DNA from 4 places in the Pseudoalteromonas sp. 78C3 genome. Region 3 is predicted to be linked to each of the others. Evidence: predicted binding sites of a transcription regulator. Region 3 holds the regulator's gene; each other region holds the start of a gene.
What was found. Region 3 encodes sigma-54, which starts transcription at its own class of promoters, with help from an activator protein. Its sites were predicted from a motif close to GTTGGCACGNNNNTNGNNT; they were not measured.
Positions count from the first base shown of each region.

Region 1: CXF76_RS15935 (DUF1328 domain-containing protein) is a predicted target of sigma-54. The motif match lies at 4,942-4,960, and genes of this name have one in related genera.
Region 2: fliS (flagellar export chaperone FliS) is a predicted target of sigma-54. The motif match lies at 1,648-1,666, and genes of this name have one in related genera.
Region 4: CXF76_RS03055 (CsbD family protein) is a predicted target of sigma-54. The motif match lies at 4,540-4,558, and genes of this name have one in related genera.

Region 1 covers NZ_PJAV01000167.1:9,160-18,517, forward strand. The annotation lists gene alaS (alanine--tRNA ligase) at 1-2,321, shown strand, start outside; gene CXF76_RS15915 (aspartate kinase) at 2,328-3,545, shown strand; gene csrA (carbon storage regulator CsrA) at 3,637-3,828, shown strand; gene CXF76_RS15925 (YcxB family protein) at 3,879-4,346, opposite strand; gene CXF76_RS15930 (hypothetical protein) at 4,479-4,670, opposite strand; gene CXF76_RS15935 (DUF1328 domain-containing protein) at 4,729-4,902, opposite strand; gene CXF76_RS15940 (OadG family protein) at 5,422-5,664, shown strand; gene oadA (sodium-extruding oxaloacetate decarboxylase subunit alpha) at 5,676-7,451, shown strand; gene CXF76_RS15950 (sodium ion-translocating decarboxylase subunit beta) at 7,465-8,595, shown strand; gene CXF76_RS15955 (aldo/keto reductase) at 8,738-9,358, shown strand, end outside.
Region 2 covers NZ_PJAV01000009.1:128-5,465, forward strand. The annotation lists gene CXF76_RS00230 (sigma-54 dependent transcriptional regulator) at 1-1,330, opposite strand, end outside; gene fliS (flagellar export chaperone FliS) at 1,764-2,165, shown strand; gene CXF76_RS00240 (hypothetical protein) at 2,174-2,473, shown strand; gene fliD (flagellar filament capping protein FliD) at 2,619-4,049, opposite strand; gene CXF76_RS00250 (flagellar protein FlaG) at 4,110-4,529, opposite strand; gene CXF76_RS20740 (flagellin) at 4,680-5,338, opposite strand, start outside.
Region 3 covers NZ_PJAV01000145.1:18,428-27,785, reverse strand. The annotation lists gene mgtE (magnesium transporter) at 1-220, opposite strand, end outside; gene CXF76_RS10595 (HPr family phosphocarrier protein) at 351-623, opposite strand; gene rapZ (RNase adapter RapZ) at 666-1,511, opposite strand; gene ptsN (PTS IIA-like nitrogen regulatory protein PtsN) at 1,530-1,982, opposite strand; gene hpf (ribosome hibernation promoting factor) at 1,987-2,274, opposite strand; gene CXF76_RS10575 (RNA polymerase factor sigma-54) at 2,300-3,799, opposite strand; gene lptB (LPS export ABC transporter ATP-binding protein) at 3,869-4,594, opposite strand; gene lptA (lipopolysaccharide transport periplasmic protein LptA) at 4,591-5,136, opposite strand; gene lptC (LPS export ABC transporter periplasmic protein LptC) at 5,126-5,680, opposite strand; gene kdsC (3-deoxy-manno-octulosonate-8-phosphatase KdsC) at 5,677-6,228, opposite strand; gene CXF76_RS10550 (KpsF/GutQ family sugar-phosphate isomerase) at 6,229-7,200, opposite strand; gene CXF76_RS10545 (calcium/sodium antiporter) at 7,204-8,172, opposite strand; gene CXF76_RS10540 (ATP-binding cassette domain-containing protein) at 8,428-9,243, shown strand; gene mlaE (lipid asymmetry maintenance ABC transporter permease subunit MlaE) at 9,243-9,358, shown strand, end outside.
Region 4 covers NZ_PJAV01000104.1:9,486-18,843, forward strand. The annotation lists gene CXF76_RS03040 (Ig-like domain-containing protein) at 1-1,056, shown strand, start outside; gene CXF76_RS03045 ((2Fe-2S)-binding protein) at 1,470-1,967, shown strand; gene CXF76_RS03050 (xanthine dehydrogenase family protein molybdopterin-binding subunit) at 1,964-4,225, shown strand; gene CXF76_RS03055 (CsbD family protein) at 4,295-4,492, opposite strand; gene CXF76_RS03060 (group II truncated hemoglobin) at 4,773-5,186, shown strand; gene hrpB (ATP-dependent helicase HrpB) at 5,270-7,696, shown strand; gene CXF76_RS03070 (hypothetical protein) at 7,770-8,198, shown strand; gene CXF76_RS03075 (nuclear transport factor 2 family protein) at 8,254-8,718, shown strand; gene CXF76_RS03080 (DUF6694 family lipoprotein) at 8,734-9,078, shown strand.

The sequences.
Region 1 (9,358 bases), on a different contig from region 3:
TGTTAGGTAACTTCAGCTTTGGTGATTACTTTAAGCAAGACGCGATTAAGTTTGCATGGGAGTTTTTAACTGAGGTAGTAAGCCTACCTAAAGAAAAACTTTTAGTAACTATTTATCACGATGACGAAGAAGCGTTTGGTTACTGGGCTAACGAAATTGGCTTGCCAGAGGACCGCATTATTCGTATTGCGACCTCAGACAACTTTTGGTCTATGGGCGATACTGGTCCGTGTGGTCCGTGTTCTGAAATATTTTATGACCATGGCGAGCATATTTGGGGCGGTCCTCCGGGCTCTCCTGAGGAAGACGGCGACCGTTTCATCGAAATTTGGAACCTTGTATTTATGCAATACAACCGTCAAAGCGACGGTACAATGTTGCCTCTACCTAAGCAATCTGTTGATACGGGAATGGGCCTTGAGCGTATTTCTGCTATTTTGCAGGGCGTGCATTCAAACTACGAAATCGATTTATTCCAAGGCTTAATTGCTGCTGCTGCAAGTGTTACTAATGCACAAGACATGGACGACAAGTCACTACGCGTAGTGGCGGATCATATTCGTTCGTGTGCGTTTTTGATCTCAGACGGTGTTATGCCATCTAACGAAGGCCGTGGTTATGTACTGCGCCGTATTATTCGTCGTGCTGTGCGCCACGGTAACAAATTAGGTGCACAAGGTTCGTTTTTCTATAAATTAGTTGCTGCGCTAATTGAGCAAATGGGTCAAGCGTACCCTGAGCTTGCTAAGCAACAAGAAATTATTGAAAAAGTATTACGCATTGAAGAAGAACAGTTTGGTAAAACACTTGAGCGTGGCTTAGCTATTTTAGAAGAAAGCTTAAGCGACCTTAAAGGCGATATTATACCGGGCGACTTAGTATTTAAACTTTATGATACGTATGGTTTTCCAGCTGATTTAACGGCCGATGTTGCGCGTGAGCGCCAGATGACAATTGATCATCAAGGCTTTGAAGAATGTATGGCTGTACAACGTAAAACAGCGCAACAAGCGGGTAAGTTTGGCGCTGATTACAATGACCAATTAAAATCAGATAAACACACTGACTTTAAAGGTTACGACAGCACACATTACAGCGCGACCGTTATTGAAATTTTTGCCGGTGGCGAAGCTGTTCAGTTATTAGAAGATGGTCAACAAGGTATTGTAGTACTAGACCGCACACCGTTTTACGCTGAATCAGGCGGTCAAACGGGTGACACGGGTACTATTACAGTTGCTGGTGGCGAATTTAATGTTACTAATACCACTAAGCTTGGTAATGCTTTTGCTCACCACGGTACTGTACAAGGCCGTATTGGTGTTAACGATAAAGTTGACGCCACTATTGATGATACGCGCCGCGACAGCATTAAGAAAAACCACACAGCTACGCATATTTTACACGAAGCACTACGCCAACTATTAGGTGACCATGTAGGCCAAAAAGGCTCACTTGTTCAGCCAGATCGTTTACGTTTTGACTTTTCGCATTTTGAAGCAGTTACTAAAGATGAGCTACGTGAAATTGAGCGTGTAGTTAATGACGAAATTCGTCGTAACTTTGCACTTAATACTGAGCTTATGGCTATTGATGATGCTAAAGCGAAAGGTGCTATGGCATTGTTTGGCGAAAAGTACGATGACGAAGTACGTGTAGTTACTATTGGCGACTACTCTATTGAGCTTTGTGGTGGTACTCACGTTGAGCGCGCTGGCGATATTGGTTTATTCAAAATTGTATCTGAAAGCGGTATTGCCGCAGGTGTTCGCCGAATTGAAGCGGTAACCGGTGCAGAGGCTGTAGCGTACGTTAGCGAGCAAGAGCAACAACTTAGCGATGTTGCAGCTTTAGTTAAAGGCGATAGCGCATCGGTACTTGAAAAAGTAACTGCGTTGCTTGAAAAATCTAAAGGCCTTGAAAAGCAAATTGCACAGCTTAGCGATAAGCTAGCAAGTGCAGCGGGCGCGTCTTTACTTGATTCGATTGTTGAAATTAATGGCGTTAAGCTACTTGTAGCAAACGTTGAAGGTACTGAATCTAAAGCGCTTCGCAGTATGGTTGATGACCTTAAAAACAAGATTGGCTCAGGTGTTATTGCACTGGGTGTTGCCAGTGGCGACAAAGTAAGCCTAATTGCCGGTGTAACGAAAGACTTAACAGGCAAAGTAAAAGCCGGTGAGTTAGTTAATCATATGGCAGGTCAAGTAGGTGGTAAAGGTGGCGGTCGTCCAGATATGGCACAAGCTGGTGGTAGTGAGCCACAAAATCTTGCTGCTGCACTAGATAGCGTTACAGCTTGGTTAACTGAGCGTACTTAAGCCTAAGTGGCGCTTATTGTTCAAAAATTCGGTGGCACTTCGGTCGGCTCAATAGAGCGAATTGAAGCGGTCGCCGACCTTGTTGTTAAAACCAGGCAACAAGGACATCAAGTGGTTGTGGTGCTCTCGGCTATGTCGGGAGAAACCAACCGCTTAATTAACCTCGCCAAACAAATTGATACTCGCCCGAGTAGCCGTGAACTAGATGTACTTATTAGCACCGGAGAGCAGGTTTCTGTATCACTGCTTGCTATGGCTATTATCAAACGTGGTCATTCAGCTGTAAGCTTATTAGCGGATCAAGTCAATATTCTAACCGACAACATGTTTGGTAAAGCTCGTATTGCAGAGGTTGCTGCTACGCGCTTAAAGCATGAGCTTGAGCATAATCGTATTGCTATTATTGCTGGGTTCCAGGGACGTGATATTGAGGGCAATATTACAACGCTTGGACGCGGCGGCACCGATACATCGGCTGTAGAAATAGCAGCGGCTATAAAAGCCGACGAATGCCAGATCTATACAGACGTTGACGGCGTATATACTACAGATCCTCGTGTTGAACCTAACGCGCGCAGAATGAGCCAAGTTACTTTTGCCGAAATGCTAGAGCTGGCAAGTTTAGGCGCAAAAGTTTTGCATATTCGCTCGGTAGAAGCTGCAGGTAGACACAATGTGCCACTTAGGGTGCTTTCTAGTTTTAATCCTGATGAAGGCACATTAATAAGTTTTGAGGAGAACGATATGCCAAGCAAGGTGGTATCGGGAATTGCGTTTAATCGTGACGAATGTTTAATTAAAGTAGATGGTGTGCCAAGCGGTACGCAATATCTTTCAAAAATATTGAAACTTTTTGCTGATAATGGCATCGAAATAGATATGATTAATCAAGTTAATCATATCTTTGAAAAAATAGACTATGCTTTTACTGTGCACTCGAATGATTATCTGCAAGCACTTGAATTATTGAGCGAAGATCAAGCTCAACTCAGTGCTCGAAATATAAGCGGGTTACCAACGGTAGCTAAAGTTTCTGCTGTTGGAATGGGTATGAAATCGCATTCTGGTGTAGCAAGTTTATTTTTTGATGCATTAGCGCAGGAAAATATTAATGTGGTTTTAGTCTCGACTTCTGAGATCAAAATTTCAGTTTTAATAGATGAAAAGTACCTAGAGTTGGCAGTTCGTGCATTACACAAAGCATTTTTAACAGAAAATGGATAGATTGAGAGTTTTTACTTACTTTTCAGTCTAATTTTCATTAGTATGTTTAAGCGGAATCTTATAATTTTTATTGGAACATGGGAGCAAGAGAATGCTAATACTAACTCGTAGAGTAGGTGAAACCCTAATGATTGGTGACGAAGTAACAGTTACTGTTCTAGGTGTTAAAGGAAATCAAGTTCGAATCGGTGTTAATGCACCAAAAGACGTATCAGTGCATCGTGAAGAGATTTACATGCGCATACAAGCTGAAAAGTCGAACCCTAATCCGGGCAATGCTTAATCAACACGTATACGTAGTTGAGTAATTAACTCAACTAGTCAAAAAGCCACTCACTGAGTGGCTTTTTTGTTTATAAAGGCGAGTATTTCTGGGGTTAGTATTTGTTTTGAAATGTACTGCATTCCGCTTTTATTTTTAATAATAATACCTTGCTGAGTATCTATTACTTCGCTTATGTCTTGCCAAGTTAGCTGAAAGCTTTTGTAATGATTAGCCGATTTAATGCCTTCTTCATCAAAGGTAAGTGTAACCTCAGAGCCCGACGCTCTGCTGAGCATTTGTCTGGTTACCCACCAAGGTCTGCGATAGTAAAAAGCGACGCACTCTAGTACACCTAGCATGATCATAAACGATCCTAAGTAATGATCGTTTAAAACATAAATGCCAAATAAACCAAGCGCAACGAGGAGTACAAGTAAAAAGTACTTAGGTTTGGCGCGCTTACTGTACGGGAGTGACTCATCAAAGCACTCGTAAAAGTAAGGTTTATCTAGTGTGTAGGTTGTTGTAAATGCCATATTGCCTTGCTTTAAATATCGTTTTTTTTATTTTAACAAGCTAACCGCTAAATGAGCAGCTTTATAGTCAGTGATTTTATTACAGGCACAAAAAAACGGCCCTAAGGCCGTTTTTTAGCGATACAAGAAGAATTAACAGTTAGTTTCTTCAGCGTTTACGCCTTCTTTAACATTTTCACATGCATCTTCTACTTTGTTTTGCACGTCAGTTACTGCTTCGTCAATACGTTCGCCTGCGTCTTCTGCATGATTATCTTCACAACCCATGATGAAGAAACTTGCGAATAGACCGATTAGTGCTGCTTTTACAGTTGTTGAATTCATAATGTAATTCCTTGTAAGTATTAATTAAATTTTAGTGTTTGTTAGTTGAATGCTTTATCTACCTGGGTGATTTACCACGTAGTGCACCTGAAACTAATGAGATCACTAAAAGTACTAAAAAGATAAAAAATATAATTTTTGCTATACCAGCTGCGGCACCTGCGATGCCACCAAAACCTAACACTGCAGCGATTAAAGCAATAACTAAAAATGTAATTGTCCAGCGTAACATTGTTTTCTCCTTGGTTATCAAATTTGCTCACAATAACTAATGCCAGTTACATGCCAAAGTTTATTTTTTATTAATATCAATAGCTTATGTTTTTTGGTTGTATTTTTAGTTATTTGTTAGTTAGTAACTTTTACGCTTTGTTATGTAAGTTATTCACACTGTTACAAATTGCTGGCAAAAATCCGCTAAGAATAATTTTTTTGGTAAGACCAATTAACAATTGGTGCGTATTTTTATACTTATTATAAAGTTTGGTGTTTATTTTTATTAAGTTGAATAGTTAATTAACAACTTCTATATAACTATTAGCTATAGTCGTTATTTCCTAAATGTATTGTAGGGCGCATGATTGCTGGGTTATGGCATGTAAATAAGTTGATTGTTATGTTGTTTATAGTTTAATTGGTTTTACCAATTTACAAGATGTAGACAAAGCGACTAGTTTTGTTATTATCCAGTGAATAAATATTTAATTAAATCGATTTTTTATTTTCGATATTGGTTTCAAGGGGGAGAAAAATGGATATAGGTGCTCTACTCACAACGGCTGGTAGCTTAATGCTAACTGGTATGGTTGGGGTGTTTGTATTTCTGTCGATATTAATTGGTGCAGTAACGCTTATGTCTAATTTGGTGACGCGCTATAGCGAACCAGAAGCATCACCAGCTAAATCACCGTCTTTTAAATCTCAAGGTGTGCCAAATGAGCACATCGCTGCTATTAGTGCTGCCATTGCTCAGTACAAATCAAATAATAAATAAGGGGCACACACATGGCTAAATTAAAATTAACAGAATTGGTATTACGCGATGCGCACCAATCATTACTCGCAACACGTATGCGCCTAGACGATATGCTACCGATTGCTAGCAAGTTAGACGATGCAGGTTACTGGTCTATTGAATCGTGGGGTGGTGCTACATTTGATTCGTGTATTCGTTATTTAGGCGAAGATCCTTGGGAGCGTATTCGTGCGCTTAAAAAAGCGATGCCTAATACTAAACAGCAAATGCTTTTACGCGGTCAAAACCTATTGGGTTACCGCCATTACGCTGATGACGTAGTTGAAAAATTTGTAGAACGCGCACATAAAAATGGCGTTGACGTATTTCGTATATTTGATGCAATGAACGATGTACGTAACTTAGAAACAGCGATTAAAGCGGCTATAAAAGTAGGCGCACATGCTCAAGGTACTATTTCATATACTGTAAGCCCTGTTCATACGCTTGATATGTGGTTAACTCTTGCTAAGCAATTAGAAGATTTAGGCTGTCACTCAATTTGTATTAAAGACATGGCGGGTTTATTAAAGCCGTACGATGCTGAAAAACTAATTAAAGCACTTAAAGAAACCGTATCGGTTCCTATTGCTATGCAGTGCCACGCTACAACTGGCTTAAGTACTGCGACTTATCAAAAAGCGATTGATGCAGGCATTGATATGCTTGATACCGCTATTTCATCTATGAGTATGACTTACGGACACACCGCAACTGAAACGATAGTATCGATAGTTGAAGGTACCGAGCGCGATACTGACCTTGATTTAAACCATCTAGAAGAAATTGCTGCTTACTTTAGAGATGTACGTAAAAAATATGCGGCATTTGAAGGTAGCTTAAAAGGGGTTGATGGTCGTATTTTACTAGCTCAAGTACCTGGTGGCATGCTTACAAACATGGAAAACCAACTTAAAGAGCAAGGCGCGGCAGATAAGCTTAATGAAGTTTTACTTGAGATCCCACGTGTACGTGAAGATCTTGGTTTTTTACCTTTAGTAACACCCACGTCGCAAATTGTAGGTACTCAAGCAGTACTTAACGTGCTAACCGGTGAGCGTTATAAAACAATCACTAAAGAAACTGCTGGCGTATTAAAAGGTGAATATGGCTTAACACCAGCACCAATGAATAAAGAGCTACAAGAGCGTGTGCTTGATGGAGCTGAGGTTATTACTTGTCGCCCTGCAGATAACATTGCACCAGAGCTTGCAACGCTTGAAGCTGAATTATTAAAAGAAGCGCAAGGTTTAACATTTGCTGATGATCAAATTGATGATGTACTAACTTATGCATTGTTTCCACAAGTTGGTTTTAAGTTTATTAAAAACCGCAACAACCCTGATGCATTTGAGCCTATTCCTACTGTTGAAGATAAGAGCAATAAGGTAGCACCAAAATCAGGCTCAAATAATAGTAGCGTTAAAGCTGAGCAATACAGCGTAAAAGTAGACGGTAAAGTTTACGATGTAGTTGTAGCGCAAGGTGGTGAACTCAAAGAAGTAACTTTAAAGGATTCTGAGCACATTCCTCAGTCTGCTTCAGTTGCATCAGGTGAAACACTTAATGCCCCTTTAGCCGGTAATATTTTTAAGATTAAGGTAAAAGCTGGGCAAGTTGTTAACGAAGGCGATGTAGTGATTATTATGGAAGCCATGAAAATGGAAACTGAAATACGCGCTACGCATACCGGAACAATCGCTGAAGTGTTAGTTAGTGAAGGCGATGCTGTAACTACCGGCGACGCTATGATTGCATTAGCTTAGGAGTAAATAGAGGATGGAAGGTATTTTAAACCTCTGGAATGCTACTGGCATTGCTAACTTTACAATCCCATCGTTAATTATGATTGCGGTAGGGTGTTTATTACTGTTTTTAGCGATAGCTAAAGGTTTTGAACCATTATTACTATTACCAATTGGTTTTGGTGCAATTTTAACAAATGTACCTGTGGCAGGTTTGTCAGACCCAGGTGGGCTATTGTATTACGTTTATTACGTGGGTATTGATACGGGGATTTTTCCGTTATTGATATTTATGGGAGTAGGGGCGCTGACCGACTTTAGCGCGCTTATTGCAAACCCACGTATGTTGCTATTAGGTGCGGCTGCACAATTTGGTATTTTTGCTACACTGTTTGGCGCAATATTACTTAACTATGTGCCAGGTTTTGAGTTTACTCTACAGGACGCATCGGCTATTGCCATTATTGGTGGTGCAGATGGACCAACGGCAATATTTTTAGCGTCAAAACTGGCACCTGATTTACTTGGTGCAATAGCGGTAGCCGCATATTCATACATGGCTCTTGTGCCAATTATTCAACCGCCAATTATGCGTGCGTTAACAACCCCAGAAGAACGTAAAATTAAGATGCCAGAGCTTCGCAAAGTATCTAAAAAGGAAAAGATTATTTTTCCTCTAATGGTACTTAGTTTAACGGCTATGTTTTTACCGGCTGCTATACCGCTTGTAGGTATGTTTTGTTTAGGTAACTTAATGCGAGAGTCGGGTGTTGTTGATAGATTAAGTAACAGTGCTCAAAACGAAATCATCAATGTTACAACTATATTTTTAGGTTTAGCTGTAGGCTCAAAGCTTGCTGCAGATAAGTTTTTAACTGTTGAGACGATTGGTATTTTAGTGCTTGGCGCACTGGCTTTTGCAATTGGTACGGCATCTGGCGTATTTATGGCAAAAGGACTTAACCGTATATCTAAAACACCTATAAACCCATTAATTGGGGCGGCAGGTGTATCGGCTGTGCCAATGGCGGCACGAGTAGTTAATAAAGTGGGCCTTGAAAGTAACCCACATAACTTTTTACTTATGCATGCTATGGGACCCAACGTAGCGGGTGTACTTGGTAGTGCAGTTGCTGCGGGTATTTTATTAGCACTTGTTGGCTAATAATTAACGTGGTAGTTAATAAATGATTTAGCGCAGTTTACTGCGCTTTTTTTTGTTCTTAATTTGTTCATCGCTAAATAGTTTCTTGTTCAGCGCTTTTTGTTTACAGTAACAGCTCTTCAAAATTTTAAGGATAGTTATCATGCTTCACACACCTTTAGCAAAGCACTTACCTCATGTTAGTAAGCTTGTATTCGGATGCATGGGTCTGGGCGGCGGTTGGAATAAAGACGCAATCACTGATGCACATGTTAAGCAAACTCATGAATGCATAGATAACGCTATTGAAGGTGGCATTAACTTTTTTGACCATGCTGATATTTATACTTTTGGTAAAGCGGAGCAGGTTTTTGGTAAAGCATTAAGCGAGCGACCAGAGCTTAGAGAGCACATGTATATTCAATCTAAGTGTGGGATTCGTTTTGAAGATGACTTAGGGCCAAAGCGCTATGATTTTTCATCAAAGTGGATTGAGCAATCAGTTGAAGCATCCTTGAAGCGATTAAATACAGACTATTTAGACGTACTTATGCTACATCGTCCTGATCCACTCATGGAAGTTAACGAAATTGCTCGTATATTTAGTTGCTTAAAAGAAAGCGGTAAAGTGCGCAATTTTGCCGTATCGAATATGCAGCAACATCAAATGAATTTTTTACAGCATGCACTTGATATGCCGATTGTGGCTAATCAAATTGAGGCTAGTTTACAAAAACATCAGTTTGTTGATGAAGGTGTATATGCCGGTAACAGTGACGGTAAA
Region 2 (5,338 bases), on a different contig from region 3:
CTTGGGTTATTAAGCTAATTTCAAGTTCGGCTAAATAATCTTTAAGTTCAATACCATCATCTGGCAATAGCCCACTACCCGTTTGGCTAAACTCAGCGTCTGGCTCACTTTCGTAATCGCTAAAACCGGTGCTAAATATGTCGTTAAAAGCGTCTTTTTCCATTAACTCTTCAGGGTATTCTGGTTCGTAGGCTTCAACTTCAATGTAACGATATTTATTAGGTAAATCGGGAATATCAACCACTTTTTCAGGAAACATAATAACCATACGTTCCACTAAGTTAGCAAGCTCACGAATATTACCAGGCCAAGCATGTTCTTTTAAGCTCTCAACAGCGCGCTCGGTAAACTTAGCGGTAGAACCTGTTTGGTCGTTAACACGGCGCATTAACTCTTTTAAAAGCAGCGGAATATCATCAGCACGTTCACTAAGCGATGGGTTTTCGATAGGAAATACATTTAAGCGGTAATATAAATCTTCCCTAAAACTCCCCTCTTCAATCATTGTTTCTAGGTTACGATGCGTGGCCGCAATAACGCGTACATCAGCTTGGATAGCCTTTGTACCACCAACACGTTCGTAGCTGCGTTCTTGCAATACTCGCAGCAACTTAACTTGCATTTGCAGTGGCATATCGCCTATTTCATCTAAAAATAACGTCCCACCTTGAGCTAGTTCAAACCGCCCTTTACGAGCCGATATAGCACCAGTAAACGCGCCTTTTTCGTGGCCAAATAGTTCACTTTCGAGCAGCTCAGCCGGAATAGCACCACAGTTAACAGGTACAAACGGTCCATTAATACGCTTTGAAAGCAAGTGTACATTACGGGCAACCACTTCTTTACCTGTGCCTGATTCGCCTAAAATTAAAACATTAGCATCAGTTTTTGCCACTTGCTCAATTAAAAAACGCACATCTTTAACCGCATCGGTTTCACCAACAAGACCATCAAACGTTTTGTGTGGTTTACTGTGCTTGTGCTCGTTTGGCAACATACGCTGATACTGCTGGCAGTCGTGAAGTAACTGAGTTGTCACTTCGTGATTAAATGGCTCGCAAATAAGCCCCACTACATTAGCTATACTTAATAGTGGTTTTAGCGTTTCGCCAATTAATAAAAACGGTAATGTTGGATAGCGTTTAATTAAGCTTTCGTGGTCAAGTGATTGCAACGCTCCTAAAATAATCATGCATTCTTGCTGCTGATATTTTTTACATTCTTGTTCAAAGCAGTCTTCGCTTAATAGTTGAGCAGCTTCACCAATAAAGCCAAGCGAAGCATTTAATCCTATTGCGCGGTTGTTATTATTATCTAAAATCAAGATCATATTTAGCGAGCCGTACTTTCACTAATTTTTATAATTAGTTAAATTGTAAGCCAGTTCAGCATGGATGCAAGTGATAGCGGCAGTTTTTTGACATAAACGCCAAAAAACAGACGGGCTAGTTAAGTCAATCATACTTAATAGTTAATCATTAAGTATGGGTTATAGTTTTAACTTAGCCATTACTTAACTATTACCTAACTATAACTTAGCTCTAAAAATTAATTTACTCGGCTATAAAAATGCTATTGTTAGTAAATAAACTCAATTATAAATTTAAGTTGAAGTTACAAATGCCGATATATAGATAAGCAAAAATGCTTGGCATTAATATTGCTTTGTTCTTATAAAAGTATAAAAGCTTTATTGATTTTTTATATAAGTTTTTATATTAGCTTTCACATAATTTTATCGTTTTAAATTTTAGGATTTTCCCATGGCTCATGTCTCAGTAAAAAAATACAGTCAAGTTCGTGCTAGCAGCATTGCCGAAATGGCACCTTACGAACAAATAAACCTTATATTCAGTAATATTATTGGTCGTTTAGCTGCAACAAAGGGCTTTATTGAGCGCAAAGAAATAGCAAAAAAAGGTGAAAATATTTCAGCATGTATTTTGTTATTTGGTGCACTGCAAGATGCACTTAATTTAGAAGTAGAACAAGACCCTAGTATTTCTAACAATTTATTGGCACTTTACGATTACTGCCAACGTCGCTTAACGCAAGCTAACCTACATAACGATATTGAAGCAATTACTGAAGTATCAAGTATTGTTAAAGAAATTAAAGAAGGTTGGGATAATATCCCACTAGATCAACGCAACCCTGCGGTTTAATTTTAATTATGGATTCGCAAACACCAGCAAGCCATGCTGAGCAGATACAAGCATTACTTAGTAACATTGAAGTGTTGGTAAATGATAATAATGCAGACGAAGCTCAGCCTTTTTTAGACACTTTAAATACTGATATAAAGCAATGGTGTGAAGGCAGTGAAGGCCCAAGTGCAGAGCAATTAGAATTAATTCAGCTTCGTATAAATACCATTTTAGTTAAAGCGAATAATGCAAAAAATGAATCTTCTAAAGCTATTATTAAACATAAAAAGTCTGGTAAGGCCATTAAAGCTTATAAAAGCACCTAGTAAACAGGCCTAATAAACGACCTTTATTTTAACTAAATGTATGGCTATATCTTACTATTTGAATCAAAGAGCAATACACAATAAAAAACCGCTAAGTTTAAACTTAGCGGTTTTTTATTAAATATATAATATTCTTACTCAGTTATTAATTTGATTGCCTAACTACGCCTGGCATGTTCTCTAATTGAGCTTGGACATAGCTGCTGGTGTTATTAAGGCTCGCCACCAATAAATCCATCGCATTATATTGAGAATATAAACGAGCTGATAACGACTCCATTTTACTTGTTAAACTTTCTCTTTGATCATCTAAATCATCTAACTGATTTGTTTTACTATCAATTCTGTTTTGGATAATACCGTCAGAATCTGTATAAAAACTAACTAAATCATCAAACGACTGTGCAAAGCCATCATCATTACTACCAACAAAAAATTGCTGTACTAAACTAACATCGGATTTAATTTGATCATTCAATGTGTCACTATCCAAGCTAAGCACACCATACCGGTCAGTTGTTACTCCTAATTGTGAAAGTGATAACGAACTCCCTCCCACATTTACTGAATCTGTTATTGTATCTCGCAGTTTAGACATTACACCACGTAATAATGAGTCCCCAGCCATTACGCCAACGCCATCTTCACCTGACGCACCTAAAGTGTTACTAAGCTCTAACAACTCGTTGTAACTACTGATAAAACTATTTAAACCTGTTTTAATATTATTATTGTTCTCAGTAACTGATATGTCGCTTATGTCGTCATCGATGTCATGCAGTTTCTTAACATTAATGTCAACACCATCAATAACATTGCTAAACTCATTAGTATTACTTGATACAGTCAACGCACCATCAATTGTTATCTGTGCATTTTGTGCAGCGTTTACTTCAGTTAGATTAGTAGTATGGTTAGCTGGGTCTGTATCTGATACGTCATAAGCTAATCGAGATAATCCGCCAGTATCAGTATTATTACCGTCATCGTCTTGTACGGAAATTGTAATTGCGTTGTCTTCACCGGTTTCTTTACTAGTCAGCACTAAATGCTGACCTGTATCACTCGTGACTATAGTGGCCACAACTGAATCATTACTATCATTGCCAGTATAAGGGCCGTTATTAATTTGGTCTCGTAAATCTTCTAACGTGTTTGTAGCCGATAAAACCGTAGAAAAACTATTTGTGCCAGAACCTATCGTGATTACACCCGCACCTATAGCCTCGTCTGCTGCAAATGCAGGGGACGATAACTTATGAGCTTGTGCTAATGCGTCTACTTTTACGTTATAGCTTCCAGGCTGCGCGTTTTCATCTGCGCTAATAGAGATAAAGTCATCAGTACCTGATGTACTACGCTGCTGGTATTTATCACTATCCCCCAAAGCTTCCATTGAGGTTTGCACTTTTTCCAGTGCAGATTTCAATGCCCCTACAGCTGAAATATCTGTTGTTAAATTAGCTTCTTTAGTATTTAAACGAGCTTCAGCAGGTGCTTGTTCAGCATTAACTAATGCATCAACAATATCTGATACGGCCAAACCTGAGCCTAAGCCATTAAACGAAATAGACATACTTCACCTCTCAAATACTCAAAAATAAACTAACTTATTATTAGTAATTCAAACTACCGACTAAACCGTTTGATCAATCAAAATACCTGCCGATTCAGATAATTTAGACACTAAACTTAACACTTCCTCAGAAGGATATTGTTTAATGACTTCACCACTGTTTTTATCAAGAACTTTAATTACATCGCGGCCTGAATCTTCATCAACTTTAAATTGTAAACTTCGGTTCATTTCGCCCATGAAGTCTTGCAATTGTTGCGCCATCTCTTCTAATTGTTCACGCTCTAAAGGCTGCTTTTGCGTAGAGTTTATATCGTATTGGTTTTTCTGTAATTGCTGTTGATTTTGTTTCTCTACTTGATTTACATCATCAACAGCTCGTTCGGTTAAAGAGTGAACAACCGGTCCTACCTGCTTGTCATTTCCAGCGGTTAGATTAGATAATGTTGTAACCTCTGCATTTGAAGTAATTGTATTCATAACAGTTCCTATTTCTCACTTAATTAAACCAACAATAGCTTAATTTTAGCCCTTGAACCATAAAAGGAGGTAGCTAAAGCCACCTCCTTTTATTGTAAAGCTAATACTGACTTTATGTACTAGCTAACCATTAAGCTAACGCTTGACCTATTAACCTAATAAGCTAAGTGCTGTTTGTGGCAACTGATTCGCTTGCGACAAGATTGATGTACCTGCTTGTTGCAAGATTTGGTTTTTCGTCATTTCTGCTGTTTCTGTTGCAAAGTCAGTATCTTGAATACGGCTACGTGATGCAGATACGTTCTCAGAAATATTTGCTAAGTTACTTATTGTGTGGTCAAAACGATTTTGAACCGCACCTAAGCTCGCTCGTTGTGAGTCGATGTTTGCAATCGCGTTATCAATAATTGCTAGCGCATCTTGCGAGCCCTTTTGGCTTGTAATATCAACGTCAGAAACATCATTTAGCTTACTGACTACAGCATTAGTAGTTGCTGCAATTGAATCATCATCGGCTACTACACTGAACGTTTCAGAAGAATTTAATTGGACTGCGCCTGATATCAAAGTCGAATCAGTACTTCCAGCAGTTAAAGTAATTTCGGTTCCATCAGTACCATTGTAACCTTGAGGCTTTACAAGTAAGGTTGCAGCTGGTGTAGCAAGATTATCACTAAAATTAACAATTGAAATATCTGCTCCAGTATTATTTGATACAGACAACACACCATTATCAATCGTTGCAATCACACCATGATCATCAGTTGCACCATTAATGGCTTCAGCCATTGCTTGTTTATCACCATCAA
Region 3 (9,358 bases):
CTGATAGTTCTTCAAGAACATCACCTTGCACATCAGGATCAACCAACTGCCAAAGGAGTCGGCGAATTTTATGCGGTGATGATTCTAGTAATAATGCGGTATCACAAGGAGCTGTTTTTGCGAGCATGCGCCTAACTTGAACAAATTGACCACTATTGAGTGACTTAGTCACCTGTTTTAGTTGCTGTAGTGGGTAATCTTGTTCAAAAGCTTCAGGCATTGGCGTCCTTTATAAATTTTTATATTACTTTATGGGGAGAGGTGAGTTAACTGGCGTCACTAACCGTATTTATTTTATATATCTGTTTTAATTGGGGCATTAGTAATGCGAGCATTATTTTTATAACTGTTTATTCTTGTTCATTAAAACGTTGTGCTATTAATTCTCCAACAGCATGTAAAGCTTGCTCAGAATCGGGGCCTTTGCATACAACTTTTACTTCTTTTCCTTGGCTACTTTCAAGTAACATTAGTGCAAGTACGCTATCGCCTGCGGCTTCTTTGTCATCTTGAAATAATGTAATTGTCGCATCAAACTGCACTGCCAATTGGGCAAGCACGGTGGCTGCTCTGGCGTGCAATCCTAATTTGTTTTTTATTAAAAAAGTGTCTTCACAATGCATAACTTACTCTACCTAAGCTGAACAGGTGATTATTCAGCTATATTATTTTTCTTGTTCGCGATGGCGAATTTTCACATTGGGATGTGTCATTGCAAAACTTTCACCGATAGTTTGCGCTAAATATACAGAGCGATGTTGTCCGCCTGTACACCCAATGGCAATGGTTAAATAACTGCGGTTATTTCGCTCTAAGTGCGGTAACCACGTTTGTACAAATGTTTGAATTTGCCATGTGAATTTTTGCACTATGCTGTGATTGGCCAAATAATCTTTAACGGGTTGATCTAACCCATTTAAAGGTTTTAATTCAGGTTCCCAATGTGGATTTGGTAAAAAGCGTGCATCAAATACGTAATCTGCTTCTTTTGGTATGCCGTGTTTAAAACCAAACGATTCAAAAGTGACAATCAGTTGTTTATCTTTTTTACCTAAAATCTTTTCACGAATAGATTCAGCGAGTTGATGAACACTCAAATCAGTCGTGTCTATCATAAAGTCGGCGCGGGTGATTAATACATCAAGTAATTCTTTTTCTTTTTTGATGGCTAAATCAAGAGGCAACGAGTCAATTGATAGTGGGTGTAATCTACGAGTTTCAGAAAAACGTTTTATCAATGTTTGATCGTCGCTATCTAAATAAAATAACGTAGGGTTTGCAAAGCCTGGCAAGTATTCAAGAATATCGTTAAATTCATCTTGTTGTTTAGGGATGTTCCGTACATCAATGCTAACAGCAATTTTATCGTAGCTATCAGACACACTGCGAACTAATGAAGGAAGCAAGTTAACTGGAATATTATCTACGCAATAATAACCTAAATCTTCTACAATGCGTAAAGCAACCGACTTTCCAGAACCAGAACGGCCGCTTATGATAATTAACTCCATTTAACACCCTTTATAAAACTATGATTGATTGATAATAACTTGGTAAAGCTCAGTATCTGATTTTGCACTGCGTAACTGTTTACAAAAATCTTTGTTGTTTAGTTTATCAGCAATGGTTGCTAGAGTCTTTAAGTGCTGCTGGTTATCGCCATCTGGTACGATGAGTGCGACGAAAATATCAACAGGGCGATTATCGATTGCATCAAAATTTATTGGAGTTTCGCTAACGAGTACTAAAGCCAAAGGCTCTTCTGCACCGCTCATTCTTCCATGAGGAATGGCAATGCCACGCCCTATACCTGTACTACCCAATTTTTCTCTGCTCATTAAAGCATTAAGAATATCTTGTTGCGGTAAATACGGAAGTTTGTCGTGAGCAAGTTCGCTAATGAACTCTAAAATTCTTTTTTTGCTATTAAAAAGGACCGCAGCTTTGCTGCAGTCCTGGCATATAAGTGAGCTTAATTTCATCATATTAGTGTCGAGCAAGCTTCTCTTTGTGTTTAATTACTTGTCGATCGAGCTTGTCGATCAACGAGTCAATGGCGGCATACATATCTTGATGTTCTGTAGAGGCAAATAACTCAGCACCGCTTACGTGTATGGTGGCTTCTGCTTTTTGATTTAATTTTTCTACATCGAGAATGACATGAACATTATTAATATGATCAGAGTGTCTTTCTAGCTTCGCAAATTTGGTATTAATATAGTCTCTTAGTGAATCGGTTAATTCTACGTGACGACCAGTTAAGTTTAGTTGCATAAGCATTACCCTCTTTTTTTGCGTCTTAAATCAAACTTTTACGTTGATTTGACGGTGGAATAGCCAGAGATTCGCGGTATTTTGCGATTGTACGTCTCGCTACTTTAATTCCTTGCTCAGCCAATATATCCGCTATTTTGCTATCACTCAATGGTTTTGCTGAGTTTTCTGCTGCGATTAATTTTCGGATAAGCGCACGGATTGCTGTAGATGAACATTCACCACCGTTTTCGGTGCTTACATGGCTTGAGAAAAAGTATTTAAGCTCAAATATACCACGGGGTGTGTGCATATACTTTTGGGTTGTTACGCGCGAAATTGTTGATTCGTGCATTTCTACCATTTCAGCAACATCATTTAAAACCATTGGTTTCATGGCTTCAGGACCGTGTTCAAAAAAGCCTTGTTGTTGCTTAACAATACAATTTGTTACTTTTAATAGCGTGTCGTTTCTACTTTCTAAGCTTTTAATAAACCATTTAGCTTCTTGTAAATGCGAGCGAATAAACTGGCTGTCACCACTGGATTTTACAGTGCGAGACATTGCCGCGTATTGGCTATTAACACGAATTTTAGGCATGCTGTCTGGGTTTAACTCAACAACCCAGCGGCCTTTAATTTTTTTAACTGACACATCAGGAATAACATACTCAGATTCTTCTCTTACAATAGTATCTGCAGGTTTAGGGCTTAGAGTATGTATTAATGTCATTACTTCTTTAAGCTCTTCTTCTTTGAGCTTAGTTTTCTTCATTAATGTACGATAGTCACGAGCAGCTAATAAATCAATATGCTCGGTTAAAATCATTTTTGTTTCATTAATGTAAGGTGTTTCTTTATCAAACTGGTTAAGCTGAATACATAAACACTCTTGTAGGCTACGCGCAGCAATACCAACAGGATCAAACAGTTGGATGCGTTTTAATACAGCTTCAATTTCATCAAGTTCGACTTCGTTATCATCTTCGTTTTCTTGATTGAAGCTTTCTAAAATCTCTTCGCAGCTTAGTGTTAAAATACCTGAATCATCGACGGCTTCTACAATAGCAATAGCAATCGCTTCGTCTGTAGGGCTAAATGGCGTTAGTTGTAACTGCCACATTAAATACTCATGGAGCGTTTCAGTAGAGGCGCCTTGGTATATTGATTCGTCTTCAGGCATCGGACCCGATGATGCTGCTGGGGCGGCACTCATGTACTCATCCCAACTAACATCCATAGCCATGTCGTCACTTAGCGTGTCTTTTGCAAGTGCTTCACCACTATCTTGTTCGTATTCGCTTGGAGCATCATCGGCAGATGCGCTAACAGTTATGTCATCTGTATCTGCTTTTTGCTCGTTTTTACCAGCAGCGTCTTCTGAATAGTCTGCTTCTTCAACCTCTAATAGCGGGTTGCTGTCGAGAGCTTCTTGTATTTCTTGCTGGAGATCCAATGTACTGAGTTGCAACAAACGAATAGCTTGTTGCAACTGTGGAGTCATTGTAAGTTGCTGGCCCATGCGCAGCTGTAGTGATTGCCTCATGTATCTCTAACAATCCTTTTATGTTGTTATAATTAATACTAGCAGATGCTTAAAGACATGGCGTAAATGTTACAGCCTAAATTGCTCGCCTAAGTAAACATCGCGTACTGTTTTATCATTTAATACGTGTTCTGGAGTACCTGATGCAATCAGCTCCCCATGAGAAACAATGTAGGCTTTTTCACAAACATCAAGGGTTTCTCTTACGTTATGATCGGTAATTAATACACCAATCCCACGATTTTTAAGATGTTCTATTATTTTCTTTATATCTAATACCGAAATCGGGTCAACACCTGCAAATGGTTCATCCAGTAATATAAATTTAGGATCTGCTGCCAGCGCACGTGCTATTTCCACACGACGACGTTCGCCACCCGACAACGCCATACCTTGGCTATCACGAATGTGTTGTATGCTAAATTCATCTAATAATTTATCGAGAGTGTCTTCTCTAGCTTGTTTATTTAACTCTTTGCGCGTTTCTAAAATGGCCATTAAGTTTTGATAAACAGTCAGCTTTCTGAATATTGAAGACTCTTGCGGTAAGTAGCCAATGCCTAATCTAGCACGACTATGCATAGGTAAAAGAGTAATATCGTTATCGTCTATCGATATTTTACCTTTGTCGCTAGGTACAAGTCCTACTATCATATAAAACGTGGTGGTTTTACCTGCGCCGTTAGGGCCAAGTAAGCCAACAATACTGCCAGCTTTGACTTCAAGGCCGACGTTTTTTACAACTTCACGGCCTTTATAGCTCTTTGCTAATAGCTCTGCTTTTAATGTGCTCATGGTTGACCTTTGTCGCTTTTTTTACTTTTTTTAGTCTCGATTGGCACTAAAATTGTGTGAACGCGGTCAGTTGAGTTTTCATCTTTTTCGGCACTGATTAGCTGCTGCTCTATATCGTAGGTAATGCTTTTAGCATTTATTTTTTGTCCCGCTTGCGATACTTGTGCATTACCAACAAGCGTTAAAAAACGCTTAGATACATCATAACGTACTTCGTCAGCACTGGCGCTCATAGTCGTGCCATCTGATTGCTTTTCTTCAAAGTGCGCAGGGCTACCTGTAGCAATTAATAATTGTTTATTATCACCAAGTTCATCGCGTTTATGTACTTCTAAGCGGTCGGCTGTGATACGGCGGTTACCGTGAATAATTTCAACGTTTTTCTCAAAAATTCCGACATTAGCTTTTAATTGACCTTCTTGCTTATCGGCGCTTATTGAAATTTGATTTGCAGTCGGTTGCGTGTTTTGCTCTGCAGCACTACTATTAAATGCTAGTATAAGTGTAGGAATAATAAGTGATTTTAATATTTTATTGGTCATAATATATGGTTCGCGTATGGTTAATTAGTTTTATCACTTCGGTTTTTAAGTCGGCTTCTAGGCCTTTACCAGTGATTTTTAAATTGGGTCCAGTGATGATAACGGGTTGCTCCGAACGCATTGTTAATAGCTTTATATCTACCTGAATATTATCAGCATTGATTTTGTCTATCATGGCGTTATCGGTTAAGTTTTTGGCAACCACATTGCCTTCTAAAATTAATTGTTTGTCTTCGTATAATGTTGCTTCGTCTGCATTTATTTGCCACGTTTGCTTTTCGTTATATAAAGTAAAAATAGGTTTTTCAAAAAACGTAAAACCTAATTGTTGATATAGCTCCATTTTAGCCGCAGTGACTTTGTGGCTAATTTTACCTTGTTCGTCATAGGCTGTTTGTTTGAGTTCTATGGCTATGTAATCAGGCTTGGCAATAACTTCAGGCTCAGTCTGAGGCACAATATTTGTTTGTGTAAAATAAGGGTACCAAAGCCAAACCATACAGCTAATGAATAAAACGCTTAATATTATGCGCGCTGCATTCATGAACTAGTGCCTTGTGTAGTCAATGCTTTACCATTTTCAAGCATAAGTAAGTCGGTGAGCTCTCTTACTGCACCAAAGCCGCCAGGCATTTGCGTTACATAGTGTGATAAACGTTTAATAAGTGGATGGGCATCATTTACTGCAACAGCAAAGCCGACTAATTCCATAACGGGCATGTCAGGACCATCATCACCGATATAAGCAATTTGTTCATCGCTAAGGTTGAGTTTGTCTTTTAATTCTTGATAGGCAATGAGCTTATTTTCTTGGCCTTGATAAATATGCTGTACGGTTAAGCTGCTCATACGTTGTTGCACTATTTGTGAATGACGACCAGTAATTACAGCCACTTCAAAGCCACTGTTTATAAGCGCTTTAATGCCAAAACCATCTTTTGTATTAAATGCTTTTAGCTCTTCACCTTGATTACCAAGATAAATACGGCCATCAGAAAATACACCATCAATATCGCATATAAGTAGCTTTACTTTTTTAGCGCGTGCTTTTGCATCATCGCTCAGCGGTTGATAGAGTTCTTCAAATTGCATTTATAATACTCCTGCTTTTAATAGGTCTTGCATGTTTAATGCGCCAATAGGTTGGTTTTTCTCATTGACGACGATTAAGCCATTTATACGTTTGTGTTCCATAATATTAAGCGCTTCAGCGGCTAAAATATCTTGTGTAGCCGTAGTACATGACTTAGTCATAACAACATCTATTTGTGTTGTATGAATATCAATTCTTTGTTCTAAAATACGACGCAAATCGCCATCGGTAAATAATCCCACGAGCTGCTGATTTTCATCAACAATGGCTGTCATACCTAAACCTTTAGCAGACATTTCAATAAGGGCGTCTTTAACTGTTTGTGAAACGCTAATAATAGGTGTATTTGCGCCGCTGTGCATAACATCTTTTAAAGTAAGTAATAAGCGCTTGCCTAAACTACCACCTGGGTGAGATAGCGCGAAGTCATCAGCTGTAAACCCGCGAGCTTCTAATAATGCAACTGCCATGGCATCGCCCATCGCAAGCGTTGCAGTGGTACTTGATGTAGGAGCTAGACCCAATGAACAGGCTTCTTTTTCTACTTTAATACACACATGTACATTAGCAAGGGTCGCCATGGTTGATTGCGTATTGCCAGTCATCGATATCATTTTGGCACCAAGTCGTTTTAAAACCGGAATGATATTTAAAACTTCGCTGGTCTCCCCTGAATTAGAAATAAGCATAACCACGTCATTTTTAGTGATCATCCCTAAATCACCATGACTTGCTTCACCAGGGTGAACAAAAAATGCTGGACTGCCAGTGCTTGCAAGGGTTGCCGCTATTTTATTGCCAATATGACCTGATTTACCCATACCAATGACAATAATACGGCCTTCGCAGTCGTACATTAATTGGCACGCGTTATGAAAATTTTCATCTACATATTGTGCAATATCACTAAGTGCTTGGCGCTCAACATCTAAAACGCGAAGGCCTTGTTCAATAAAATTTAGCGTTGCCATCATTTACCCTACTTGACTAAAAATATACCCTTGGTAACCCAAAAACGCTATTAGCAATAAGCCGCCTTCTACTCTATTGATACGTTGGGTACCTCTAAAGTTCAATGACATAATAATAAGAGCAAGTGTTGCGCCAATCATAATTAATACGTCTCGGCTTACTAATGATGGATCAATGGCTGAAGGGTTAATAATACCGGCAAGTGGTAATACCGCTAGAATATTAAATATGTTTGAGCCAACAATATTACCTAGTGCTAAATCATCTTCATTTTTAAGTACACCTGCAACCGAAGCGGCAAGTTCAGGCAAACTAGTACCGATAGCAATAATTGTTAAGCCAATGACTAAGTCGCTTAAGCCGAAGTATTTAGCAATATCGACAGCCGAACCTATTAAAAAATGAGAACTAACAGGTAGGAGTATCATGCCGACAACTAACCAAAATACCGCTTTTTTCGTAGGTACATCGTTTGGTACATCGTCGCAGGCTTCTGACACAAATGGATCATCTTGGTTTTTTGCACGCATAGATACAATAATTAACCCACCGATGAATACGATAAAGCCAACCAAAAGTGCAACACCTTCATTAAATGAAAAGTAGTTATCTGAGAACACATACCAAGTAGCTAAAGATACGAGCATCACTAATGGCATTTCACGTTTTAATGTACTTGATGAAACTGAAAGAGGGCGAAATAGAGCAGTGATACCTAACACAAGTAAAATGTTTGTAATATTAGAGCCAACAGCATTGCCAACCGCTGTGTCGGTTTTGTTAGCCAGAGCGGCAGAGGCTGAAACCATCATTTCGGGTGCTGAAGAGCCCATAGCTACCACGGTTAAACCAACAATAAGTGTAGGTACACCAAAGTTTTTAGCAAGAGCCGCAGCGCCATAAACAAACCTGTCTGCACTCCAAACAAGAGCTGCAAAACCAAGAATTAAAATAACAAACGAGGTAACCATTGTGTTAAGCCAGTTATACAAAATACGGATGGCGCGAATAGTAACAAAAGCCAAGATGAAAGTATAAATAAAAGAGTAAGGTCAACTACGTAACAATGCTGCTTTTAAACAGCTAATTTAAAAATTTAAGCCGGGGTTAAGCTGTTTTGAGCGAGTCTTATAATCCTTTTCATGGGTGTATTACAAAATCTTACGAATTGTTTTTTCCATCTTTGACAAAAAAGCTTTAAAATAGGTGCACTAGTGAACATTTTTATGGAGAGCGACTTGTCGCAATCAATAGTAGAAGTCAAGGATGTTAGCTTTTCGAGAGGCAATAGAACTATATATAAAAATATGAGTTTTAGCGTTCCTAAAGGTAAAATTACTGCGATCATGGGGCCAAGCGGAATTGGCAAAACCACTATGTTGCGTTTAATTGGTGGTCAGCTTAAACCAGATTCAGGTGATATTTTATTTGAAGGTGGCAGCATTCCTAAAATGTCTCGTAAAGAGTTATACGAAGCACGTACTAAAATGAGCATGCTTTTTCAAAGTGGTGCGCTGTTTACTGATATGTCGGTATTTGACAATATTGCGTTTCCTATAAGAGAGCACACAAAGCTAAGTGAAGACCTTATCCGATTAGTTGTATTAATGAAATTGCAAGCGGTTGGGCTACGTGGCGCTAAAGATTTAATGCCCTCTGAGTTATCGGGCGGTATGGCAAGACGTGCTGCACTTGCGCGCGCTATAGCACTTGATCCAGAGCTAATCATGTACGATGAACCATTTGCAGGACAAGATCCTATTTCGATGGGCGTATTGGTTAAGCTAATTAAGTCGCTTAACGAAGTATTGGGTTTATCGTCTTTAATTGTTACACACGATGTGACAGAGGTAATGAGTATTGCCGAACACGTTATAATTATCGCCGATCAAGGTGTAATTGGTTGTGGTACTCCTGATGAAATGCGCAATCATGAATCTCCTTTAGTTCAACAGTTTTTAAAAGGCTTGTCGGATGGTCCAGTACCATTTCATTTTCCGGCTCAAGCTTATGCAGATGAACTGCTTGGAGAAAAAGCATAATGTTGGATTTATTTCAAAAGCTAGGGCATAAAACGCTAGGACGTTTTGCGGCTCTTGGCCGTTCGGCTTATATGCTATTTAGTGCGCTTGCGCATGTTCCTAATTTTAAAAAAGG
Region 4 (9,358 bases), on a different contig from region 3:
AGCAATGTGGTTTCATACACTGTTGAGCGTAATAATAATGACAGTTGGTTAGCAACGTCTACGTATAATAATGTTGATTATACCTTGTTGGCAGGTCAGTCATTGGAGGTGTTTTCTAATCAAATTGCTGAGCCTTTAGCTAAGCCTGAAGCTGTAAGCTACTCTGATCATGTTTTAAAAAGCATACAAATAGATTTACCTGTATCAGATGATATTGATTATGTAGTTTTAAATAAGAGACCAACTCTGGGTAGGGTCGAGTTTACCGACAGACAGGCGGGTCTATTAACTTATATACCATCGGGCGCTGTAGGCATTGACGAGCTTAGTTACTACACAGTAAAAGATCGTTCACGTTCAGCGTTATCAAGCTTAACGTTAGAGCTAAAAAATACAGCACCAACAGCAAATAATATGACACTGCAAACTCATTGGAATACACCGCTTAACTTTAATCTAGAAGGTATGGATGAAGACGCAGAGCCATTAGTATTTCAAATTAAAAATTCGCCTGCTCATGGGCAAATTCAGTTAATGGACTCTGCTTTAGGTAGCGTGACCTTTTCACCAAGTGGTGACTCGGTTGAGCCCGTATCAGTTAGCTTTATAGTGAAAGATTCTTTAGTTGAATCAGAGCTTCATAATGTTGTTATTGAACTGACAAATACAGCCCCACAAGCTCAAAATGTAACATATAACACCTCTTATAAGAGTGAAGTGAATGGTCGCTTTTCAGCATTAGATAGCGACAACGATACACTTGAATTTGAAGTGGTAACAGAGCCAAACTCAGGAACTTTAACATTTGAGCCTGATACTGGATTGTTTAAACTAACTCCTACGAGCGAATCAGATCATGTAGTAACGTTTAGCTATGTAGCTAAAGATAAATTTGATAGTTCTGCAGTTCAAACTGTGACTATAAACGTTGAAGGTAAGCAAGCTGCTGCGCTAGCGACTCCATCATCTGATTCAGGCTCTAGCTCAGGTGGCAGTATTTATTACTTACTTACGCTGCTATCAGTGGTTTTATTTGGTAGACGCCGTTTTAATTAATAGTTAAAAGCTTATTTACACTATCTAAAACCGCCAAATGGCGGTTTTTTTTATTAATAGTCTTTTTAAACTTTTATTTAGGGCCTGTTTATCTTTCGAGGTTTAACATGCGCTGCCCCAAGGGTTCTGCATAGGGGCAATTTACGCTTTGTTGTTTACAAACCTCCCGCCGCGATTAAATTGCCTCTAGTTAGAACAAATTTTAATCCACAAAGTTCAGCAGAGCCTAGTCATAATACTAATAATCAGGCGTTAATAATTTCAATGTGTTTAAACGTTCTAATAATTAGTATTTTTATAAAACAGATCTAAGTGGTAGGCTAAAAGTAGTAAGTATAAAATAGTAAGTAATTAAAAATAGTTCTCGCGCAACAAGGAACCCTCCTGTAAAGCGCTTTGCCAAGGAGTTTAGTATGATCACGCTTACCATTAATGGTAATAAACATGAGTTTTCTGGCGATCCGTCAACGCCAGTATTATGGTATCTCCGAGACGAATTGAATTTAACTGGGCCTAAATTTGGCTGTGGTATGGCTCAGTGCGGTGCGTGTACCGTACATATTGATGGGGTAGCTCAGCGCTCGTGTGTATTACCTGTAGCGGCAGTAGCGGGTCTTTCAATTACTACAATTGAAGGGCTAAGCGAGCAGGGCGACCATCCAGTGCAACAAGCATGGGTTGAGCATAAAGTACCGCAGTGTGGTTTTTGCCAGTGCGGCCAAATGATGCAAGCTGCAAGCTTATTAGCTGCAAACCCAACCCCTACCGACGATGAAATAGTAAGTAATATGTCGGGAAATATTTGCCGTTGTGGTACCTACCCGCGCATTCATAAAGCAATTAAATCAGCCGCTAAAACAATGGCGAGTGTTCAATATTTTGACCCAAATGAACAAGGGGAAGAAGTATGAACCAAGATAACAAATACTTTGATTTAAACCGTCGTAAGTTTTTAAAAACCAGTGCAATAGGTGCGTTGGTACTCGGTACTTATTTTGTAGGCAGTGCGCCAAGAGCGATTGCTGGTGTGTTAGAACAGCCATCTGAGCTGGCAAAACGCGCAAACTTATTTATTGCACTGCGCCCAGACGGCATGGTTGAAATAACCTGCCATCGCTCTGAAATGGGTCAGCAAATTCGCACCGCGATTGCACAAATAGTTGCCGATGAAATGGAAGCCGCATGGGATAAGGTTATTGTTATTCAGGGTAAGGGCGACCCTAAATACGGCGATCAAAATACCGATGGCTCGCGCAGTATTCGCTACAACATGCAGCGCCTGCGTGAAATGGGCGCAAGTGTGCGTTACATGATGCAGCACGCTGCCGCTAAGTATTGGAAAGTTGACCCACAAACCTGTACAGCCAATCAACACGTTGTTACACACAGCTCAGGTAAATCGCTTACTTATAAAGATTTAATCGACTTAGCGCTTACAATAACGCCACCAGAAGCTGACAAACTAACACTTAAAACCCGCAAAGAATGGCGCTATATAAATACCGGCATGGCGCACATAGATTTAGCCGACTTAGTAACAGGCAAAGCAATATTTGCAGCCGATGTACGCGAACCACAAGCGCTGGTGGCTATAATTGAACGCCCGCCAGTAGTAGGCGGTGTTGTTAAGTCATTTGATGCCAGTGCTACAAAAGCGATAAACGGCGTTATAGATGTTATTGAAATACCTGCACCAAAAGGCGCACCGCAGTTTCAGCCAAAAGGTGGAATAGCGATTATAGCTAAAAACACATGGGCTGCATGGCAAGGGCGTAAAGCATTAAAAGTGGTGTGGGATGATGGCAAAAATGGCGATTACAATTCAGAAGAATTTAAAAAGTCATTATTAAAAACAGTACAAACTCCACAGGCAAACATACGTGATAAAGGCGATGCCATGGGCGTGTTGGCTAAATCGAGCAATAAGCTGGTAGCTGATTATTACGCGCCGCATCTTGCTCAAGCACCAATGGAGCCGCCTTGTGCAACAGCTATGTACAACAAAGACAGTGTTGATATATGGGCTGCTACGCAAAATCCACAAGCCGATATGAAAACAGTGGCTGCAATGCTTGGCATGGATGAGAGCAAAATTAACGTTAACGTTACCATGTTGGGAGGCGGTTTTGGGCGTAAGTCAAAACCTGACTTTTCAGCAGAAGCAGCTTACCTTTCAATGAAAGTAGGCAAGCCTATTCGTGTTCAATGGACGCGTGAAGACGACATACAACATGGTTTTTATCATGCAGTTTCGGCTCAGCACATTGAAGCATCGCTAGATAAAAATGGCGCAATAGAATCGTATTTACACCGCACCGCGTTTTCACCTATTACCTCTACCTTTTCAGAAGGGGCGACTACGCCAGGAAGCTTTGAACTGCGCTTAGGATTTACCGATAACCCTATTAACACACCTAACATGAAGTTAGAAAACGGTGATGCGCAAGCCAAAGCACGAATTGGTTGGATGCGTTCTGTATCAAATATTTTTCATGCCTTTGCTATTCAGTCATTTATTGGCGAAGCAGCGCACAAAGCCGGTCGCGACCAAAAAGACTATTTACTAGACACTATAGGTCCGAGTCGCATTGTTGATGTAACTGAGCAAAATGCCACATACGATAATTACGGTGGCGATAAAGCGGTTTATCCTTTAGATATTGGCAGACTGCGCCATGTTATTGAAAAAGTAGCTGACATGAGTAAATGGGGGCGAGAGCTTCCTAAAGGTCGAGGTTTAGGCATAGCAGCACACAGAAGCTTTTTAACTTACGTAGCTACGGTAGTTGAAGTAGAAGTGTCGGATGCTGGCGATTTAAAAGTAATTAAGTCGTGGGTTGCCATTGATGCGGGTACGGTTGTAAACACCGACACCGTTAAAAACCAAACCCAAGGTGGCTCTATTTACGGTATTACAACTGCAATCAGTGATGGTATTACCTTTGATAAAGGGCGCGTACAGCAAAGTAACTTTCATGATTATCGTGTGCCGCGTATGAGCGACTCACCTCTTGAGATTGACGTTGAAATTGTACAAAGTGATGCACCACCAGCAGGAGTAGGCGAGCCGTCTACACCAGTTTATGCGCCAGCATTATGTAATGCTATTTTTGCAGCGTGCGGAAAGCGTATTAGGCAGTTACCGATTGGTAACCAATTAAAAGCGTAGCTAAATAACCTACAGCTTAAACAAAAAAAACCGCCAAATGGCGGTTTTTTTAAAAGCGGTTAACGCGGTTTAACGACCTTTTTCAAACTCATCAACTTCACGCTCTGCTTCCTCTTTAGATTTACCGTATTGCTGCTGGATTTTACCAACTAGCTCTGTACGGCTACCTTCAATTTTATCTAAATCGTCGTTGGTAAGATCGCCCCACTTTTGTTGAGCCTTACCTTTAAGTTCTTTCCAATTACCTTCGATACGATCGCTGTTCATAAGTTTATCCTTACTTTAGGTTAGTGAATTAACTGTCAGTTATAAAGTAGCAAGCCTTGTACCAAGGAATAATAATGGTTTTATTGTTTTTATTATCAGTTGGTTATATTTTTATGTTGAGCGATTTTGTTTTTAATATTGCGCTATTTATTAAAAAATATACATAGCAGCCTGTAATTATTGCTGACATAAGTTACGCCGCTTTGATGTAACTCATTCTTAAATTTTTGTTTTAAGCTAATATGCAGGTATTAAACAAAGTAGTTAACCTGAGTGAGTTATGAATACAAAAACGTGTGAATACGGAGTGGGTGACTGCTCATACAAAATGGCAGGTGAGTTAGCAGGTATTACACAATTGGTGAATGCGTTTTACGATAATATGGACGCTTTAAAAGAGGCTGAAAATATAAGGAGTATGCATTCAAAAGACTTATCGGCATCGCGAAAAAAGCTCGCTTATTTTTTGTCGGGCTGGTTAGGTGGTCCTAAATTATACGCTGAACATTTTGGTAGTATTAACATACCTCAAGCGCATAAACATTTACATGTAGGAATTGAGCAAAGTGATGCATGGCTTTTATGCATGCAAAAAGCGGTTGATGGGCAACCTTACGAAGCCTCATTTAAAATTTACTTAATGCAGCAATTACGAGTGCCTGCAGATCGAATTAGAATGGTGTCGGGTAGTTAATAGCAATTATTAATAAACATCTACCGCGGTGTCGCTGCGGTTTTTTGTTACAATGCCTGCAAAGCAATTTAGGGTAAATAGCTGTGCTGCCGGTTCAAGACATATATCAACAACTCGTTACTACATTACAAAGTAATCCTATTACGTTATTACAAGCGCCGCCTGGTGCGGGTAAATCTACGTGGTTGCCGCTGCAACTAATGCGCGATGGGCATTTTAAACGTATTGTAATGCTAGAGCCTCGCCGTTTAGCTGCTCGTAATATAGCCAGCTACCTAGCAAAGTGCCAAAACGAGAGTGTTGGGCAAAGTGTGGGCTTGCGGATTAGGGGCGAGAGTAAAGTAAGCGCTAATACGCGCCTCGAAATAGTCACCGAAGGCATGCTAACGCGCATGTTGCAAAACGACCCCGAATTAAGCGATATTGATTTACTGATATTTGATGAATTTCATGAGCGTTCAATTGCAGCCGATACCTCACTTGCCTTTGCGCTCGAGACCCAAAGTGCGCTGCGTGAAGATTTAACCATTATGCTTATGTCGGCAACTCTTGATACTGAGCGTTATACAGCGTTTTTTGACTGCCCTGTAATTCAATCAAGCGGTCGCAGCTACCCAATAGACGAAATATACATACCCATAAAAGATGAAAGCCGTTGGCTTGATGCAATTCCTAGCATAATAAAACAAGCACTTAATGAGCAAACCGGTAGCGCATTGGTGTTTTTACCTGGGCAATTTGAAATACTACGCGTGCAACAAGCACTGAACGATTTACCCAGTAACTGCATAGTCGCAACGCTATTTGGCGAGCAAGATAAAGCTAATCAGCAAGCTGCTATTGCTCCTGCACCAAACGGTATGCGCAAAGTAGTGCTTACCACCAATGTAGCCGAAACCAGTTTAACTATTGAAGGCATACGCATTGTAATTGACAGCGGCAAGCGCCGTGCAGCTACCTTTAATTTAAAAACAGGGGTTACAGAGCTCACAACACAAAGTATATCGCGCTCGTCTGCTGTGCAACGTGCAGGGCGTGCAGGACGAATAGAGCCGGGTATTGTTTATCGAATTGGCTCAAAGCAAACCTTTGAGCGACGTAATAGCCACGACAATCCCGAAATACTCACATCAGACATAAGCCAACTTATGCTTGAGGCAAAGCAGTGGGGAGCCAGTATTAATGAGCTAACCTTGCTCGATAAACCCACTGAGCAACAATGCGAGCAAGCAAGTAACCTGCTTAACATGCTTGAAGCTATTGATAGCAAAGGTAAGCTCACACCGCTTGGCAGTAAAATGCTAGGTTTTGGTGCTGATATTCGTTTGGCGCATATGCTATTAAAAGCACAAATACTTGATGACCAACTCTCTGATATTTTTAGGCTCGCTATTTATTTAGTGGCATTACTTGAGAGCCGAGTAAACAGTGCAAACGAGTTGAGTTTAGCGTTGCATAGCCAACAGCAACGTCCGCATCCGGTATTTAAACAGCAGTTAAAATATTGGCAAAGCCGCTTAAAAGTAAAAGACGAAAACAGCGAATTAAATACGCATTATATTAGTTTGCTAGTGGCATTGGCGTACCCAGATCGCATCGCTAAAAAACGCGGTAATGGTTACCTACTTGCCAATGGTGCAGGTGCTGAGTTAAATGCCGATTACTGGCACAACGACGATTACTTAGCTATAGCAACCATGGGCGGGCACAAAGGAGGGCGTATATTTGCAGCCACCGCGCTTAACCCATTTGAGTTACAAGAATTTTTACCGCATTTATTTAGTGAACTTACTCGCTGTGAGTTTGACGAAAAATCAGCACGTTTTATTCATCAAGATGAAGTAAAGCTCGGGGCTATAACGCTCAGCAGCCAGCCTAGTAAACAAAAACTAGATAAGAGCGAGCGCGCTAAAGCGTGGCTAAACTTATTTGCTAAACACGGTTTTGCATTATTTAACGAGCAACCTGATGCGCAGCAATTATTGATACGTATGAGTCTAGCAAGTAAGTTATTACCCGATAAATTTCCAAAAACAAATGAGCAACAACTCATTCAAAATGCAGCGCAGTGGCTAAGCGTGTTTTTAGAAGATATTAAAACGCTCACGCAGCTTAAAAAGTTTAACTACTTTGAAGCATTACAAAACTGTTTTGATTGGCAACAACAAACCGCTTTAAAAGCACTGTTACCACTGCGCTTAACGGTGCCAAGTGGCTCAAATATAAAAATAGAATACCAGCTTGATGGCCCCGCAAAGCTAAGTGTGCGTATGCAAGAAGTTTATGGCTTGACCAGTACGCCTATGCTTGCCAACGGTAAACTGCCACTGCTTATGGAGCTGCTATCGCCAGGTAAACGCTCATTGCAACTTACTCAAGATTTAGCCCACTTTTGGGCTAGCAGTTACCGCGATGTGCAAAAGGAAATGAAAGGTCGTTACCCTAAGCATTTTTGGCCAGACGACCCTGCCAACAGCGTTGCAACAAATAGAGTAAAGAGCAAAATGTAATTTGCCGTATTTTATAACTTTATTTACTTTAAATAGTGTGTTTTTATATTAGAAACAATAAGGAATGTTAAAAATGAAAATAATATTTGCTGCTTTACTTCTACTCTCATCGGGTGTCAGTGCTAACAATTACCAAGAAGAAGTTGATAAATTTTTTGAATTGTACTCTGATGAAAAAATAAGCGATGCTGTTGATTCCATTTACGCAAGTAATAAATATGTGTCGTCGATACCTGATCAGGTAAAACAGATAAAAACACAGCTATCCTCACTTGATGATCTTGTTGGTGAAATTAATTTCATTAATAAGGTTTCTGATTATAAAGTTGGGGAGCTTTTTGTTCATGTAACCTACCTAGTAACCTACGATAGGCAGCCTATTCGTTTTGAATTTCAATTTTTTAAAGTGAAAGAAGGTTGGAGAATTTATTCAATGTCTTTTGATGACAATATCGATGAAGATATAAAAGAACTTGCAAGAAAAGCTGCGCTAAAAAATTAATGTATTAATAAATTTAGTCGTTTTAGTAAAAATACTTTTTTTAAGAGTAATCGTTATGAAGTGCAAGCTAAGCTTTCTATTAATTATATTTTTTAGCTTTTCAGCCCGTGCCGATGAGACGTTAGACCTAAAGTTGTTTGCACAAAGTTATTACAACGCCATGACCGCCACACAAGCACCTAACGCAGGTGCTAAAGAGCTTGAGGCTTACCTTGCATTGTTAACCGATGATATTGGCAATCAGCACATTCCGTATCAACCGGATGACTCACGTACTCCTGATGGTAAAAAGCAGATGCGCAAAGGTATGAGTTTTTACTTAGGTGCGCACACGTTGTTTGAAAGCACACTGCTTAATATATTTGTGTTTAACGATACAGGCTTTGCTATTCGTTATAAAAACTATGTAAAAGGTATTCACCCGCAAAATAAGCAGCCAATTGAGTATACCTCCACAATGATGGAAGTGATCGAAATTGAAAACGGCAAAGTGGCGATGATCCGCAAGTATCACGAATAACAAATAAGGATATATATGAAACATTTACTTATCGCATTATCAATATTAATGCTTAGTGCATGCGTTAGCACAAAAAATGATTTTAGATTTGATGGCTCCACACCAGAGACAACTCAAATGGGAGTTAATAAAGTTTTAAAAGCATTAAAGCCTCAAGATTCAATGCGTTTTTTAGGCGCCTTAATCGCAATTCAATTTTCTGACGTGCAAAGCTTAGAAGATATTATGGGCGACCCGACCATGATGGGGGAAATGAATTACTTTATTATTGGCAAAAAAATAGATGGTTTAAATTATTACGAAGTACTGGAGCTTGCGAGTTCGTCTCCATCAAAAGTTGAATTTTCTGTGGTGGAATAATTTCAGCTTTTTGTACTACTTTAAATGTGTAATACCAATCCGCAATAATACTTAATCATTTTGCGGGGCTAAACGTGTCGCTACCTGCGTTAAAAAATTCTCATTTAGAACAACTAAATAGCGAATTTCTTGCCTAGCTATCAACACGTTTTTCCGCCCTCAAAATAGACCACTTAATTAAGCGAATTGGTATAATTTTATGTCTATATTAAATATATTATTGAAAGGGCTAAAATTTTAACGCTATAAAATTTAATAGTAAGCTTTGTTTATTCCTGCT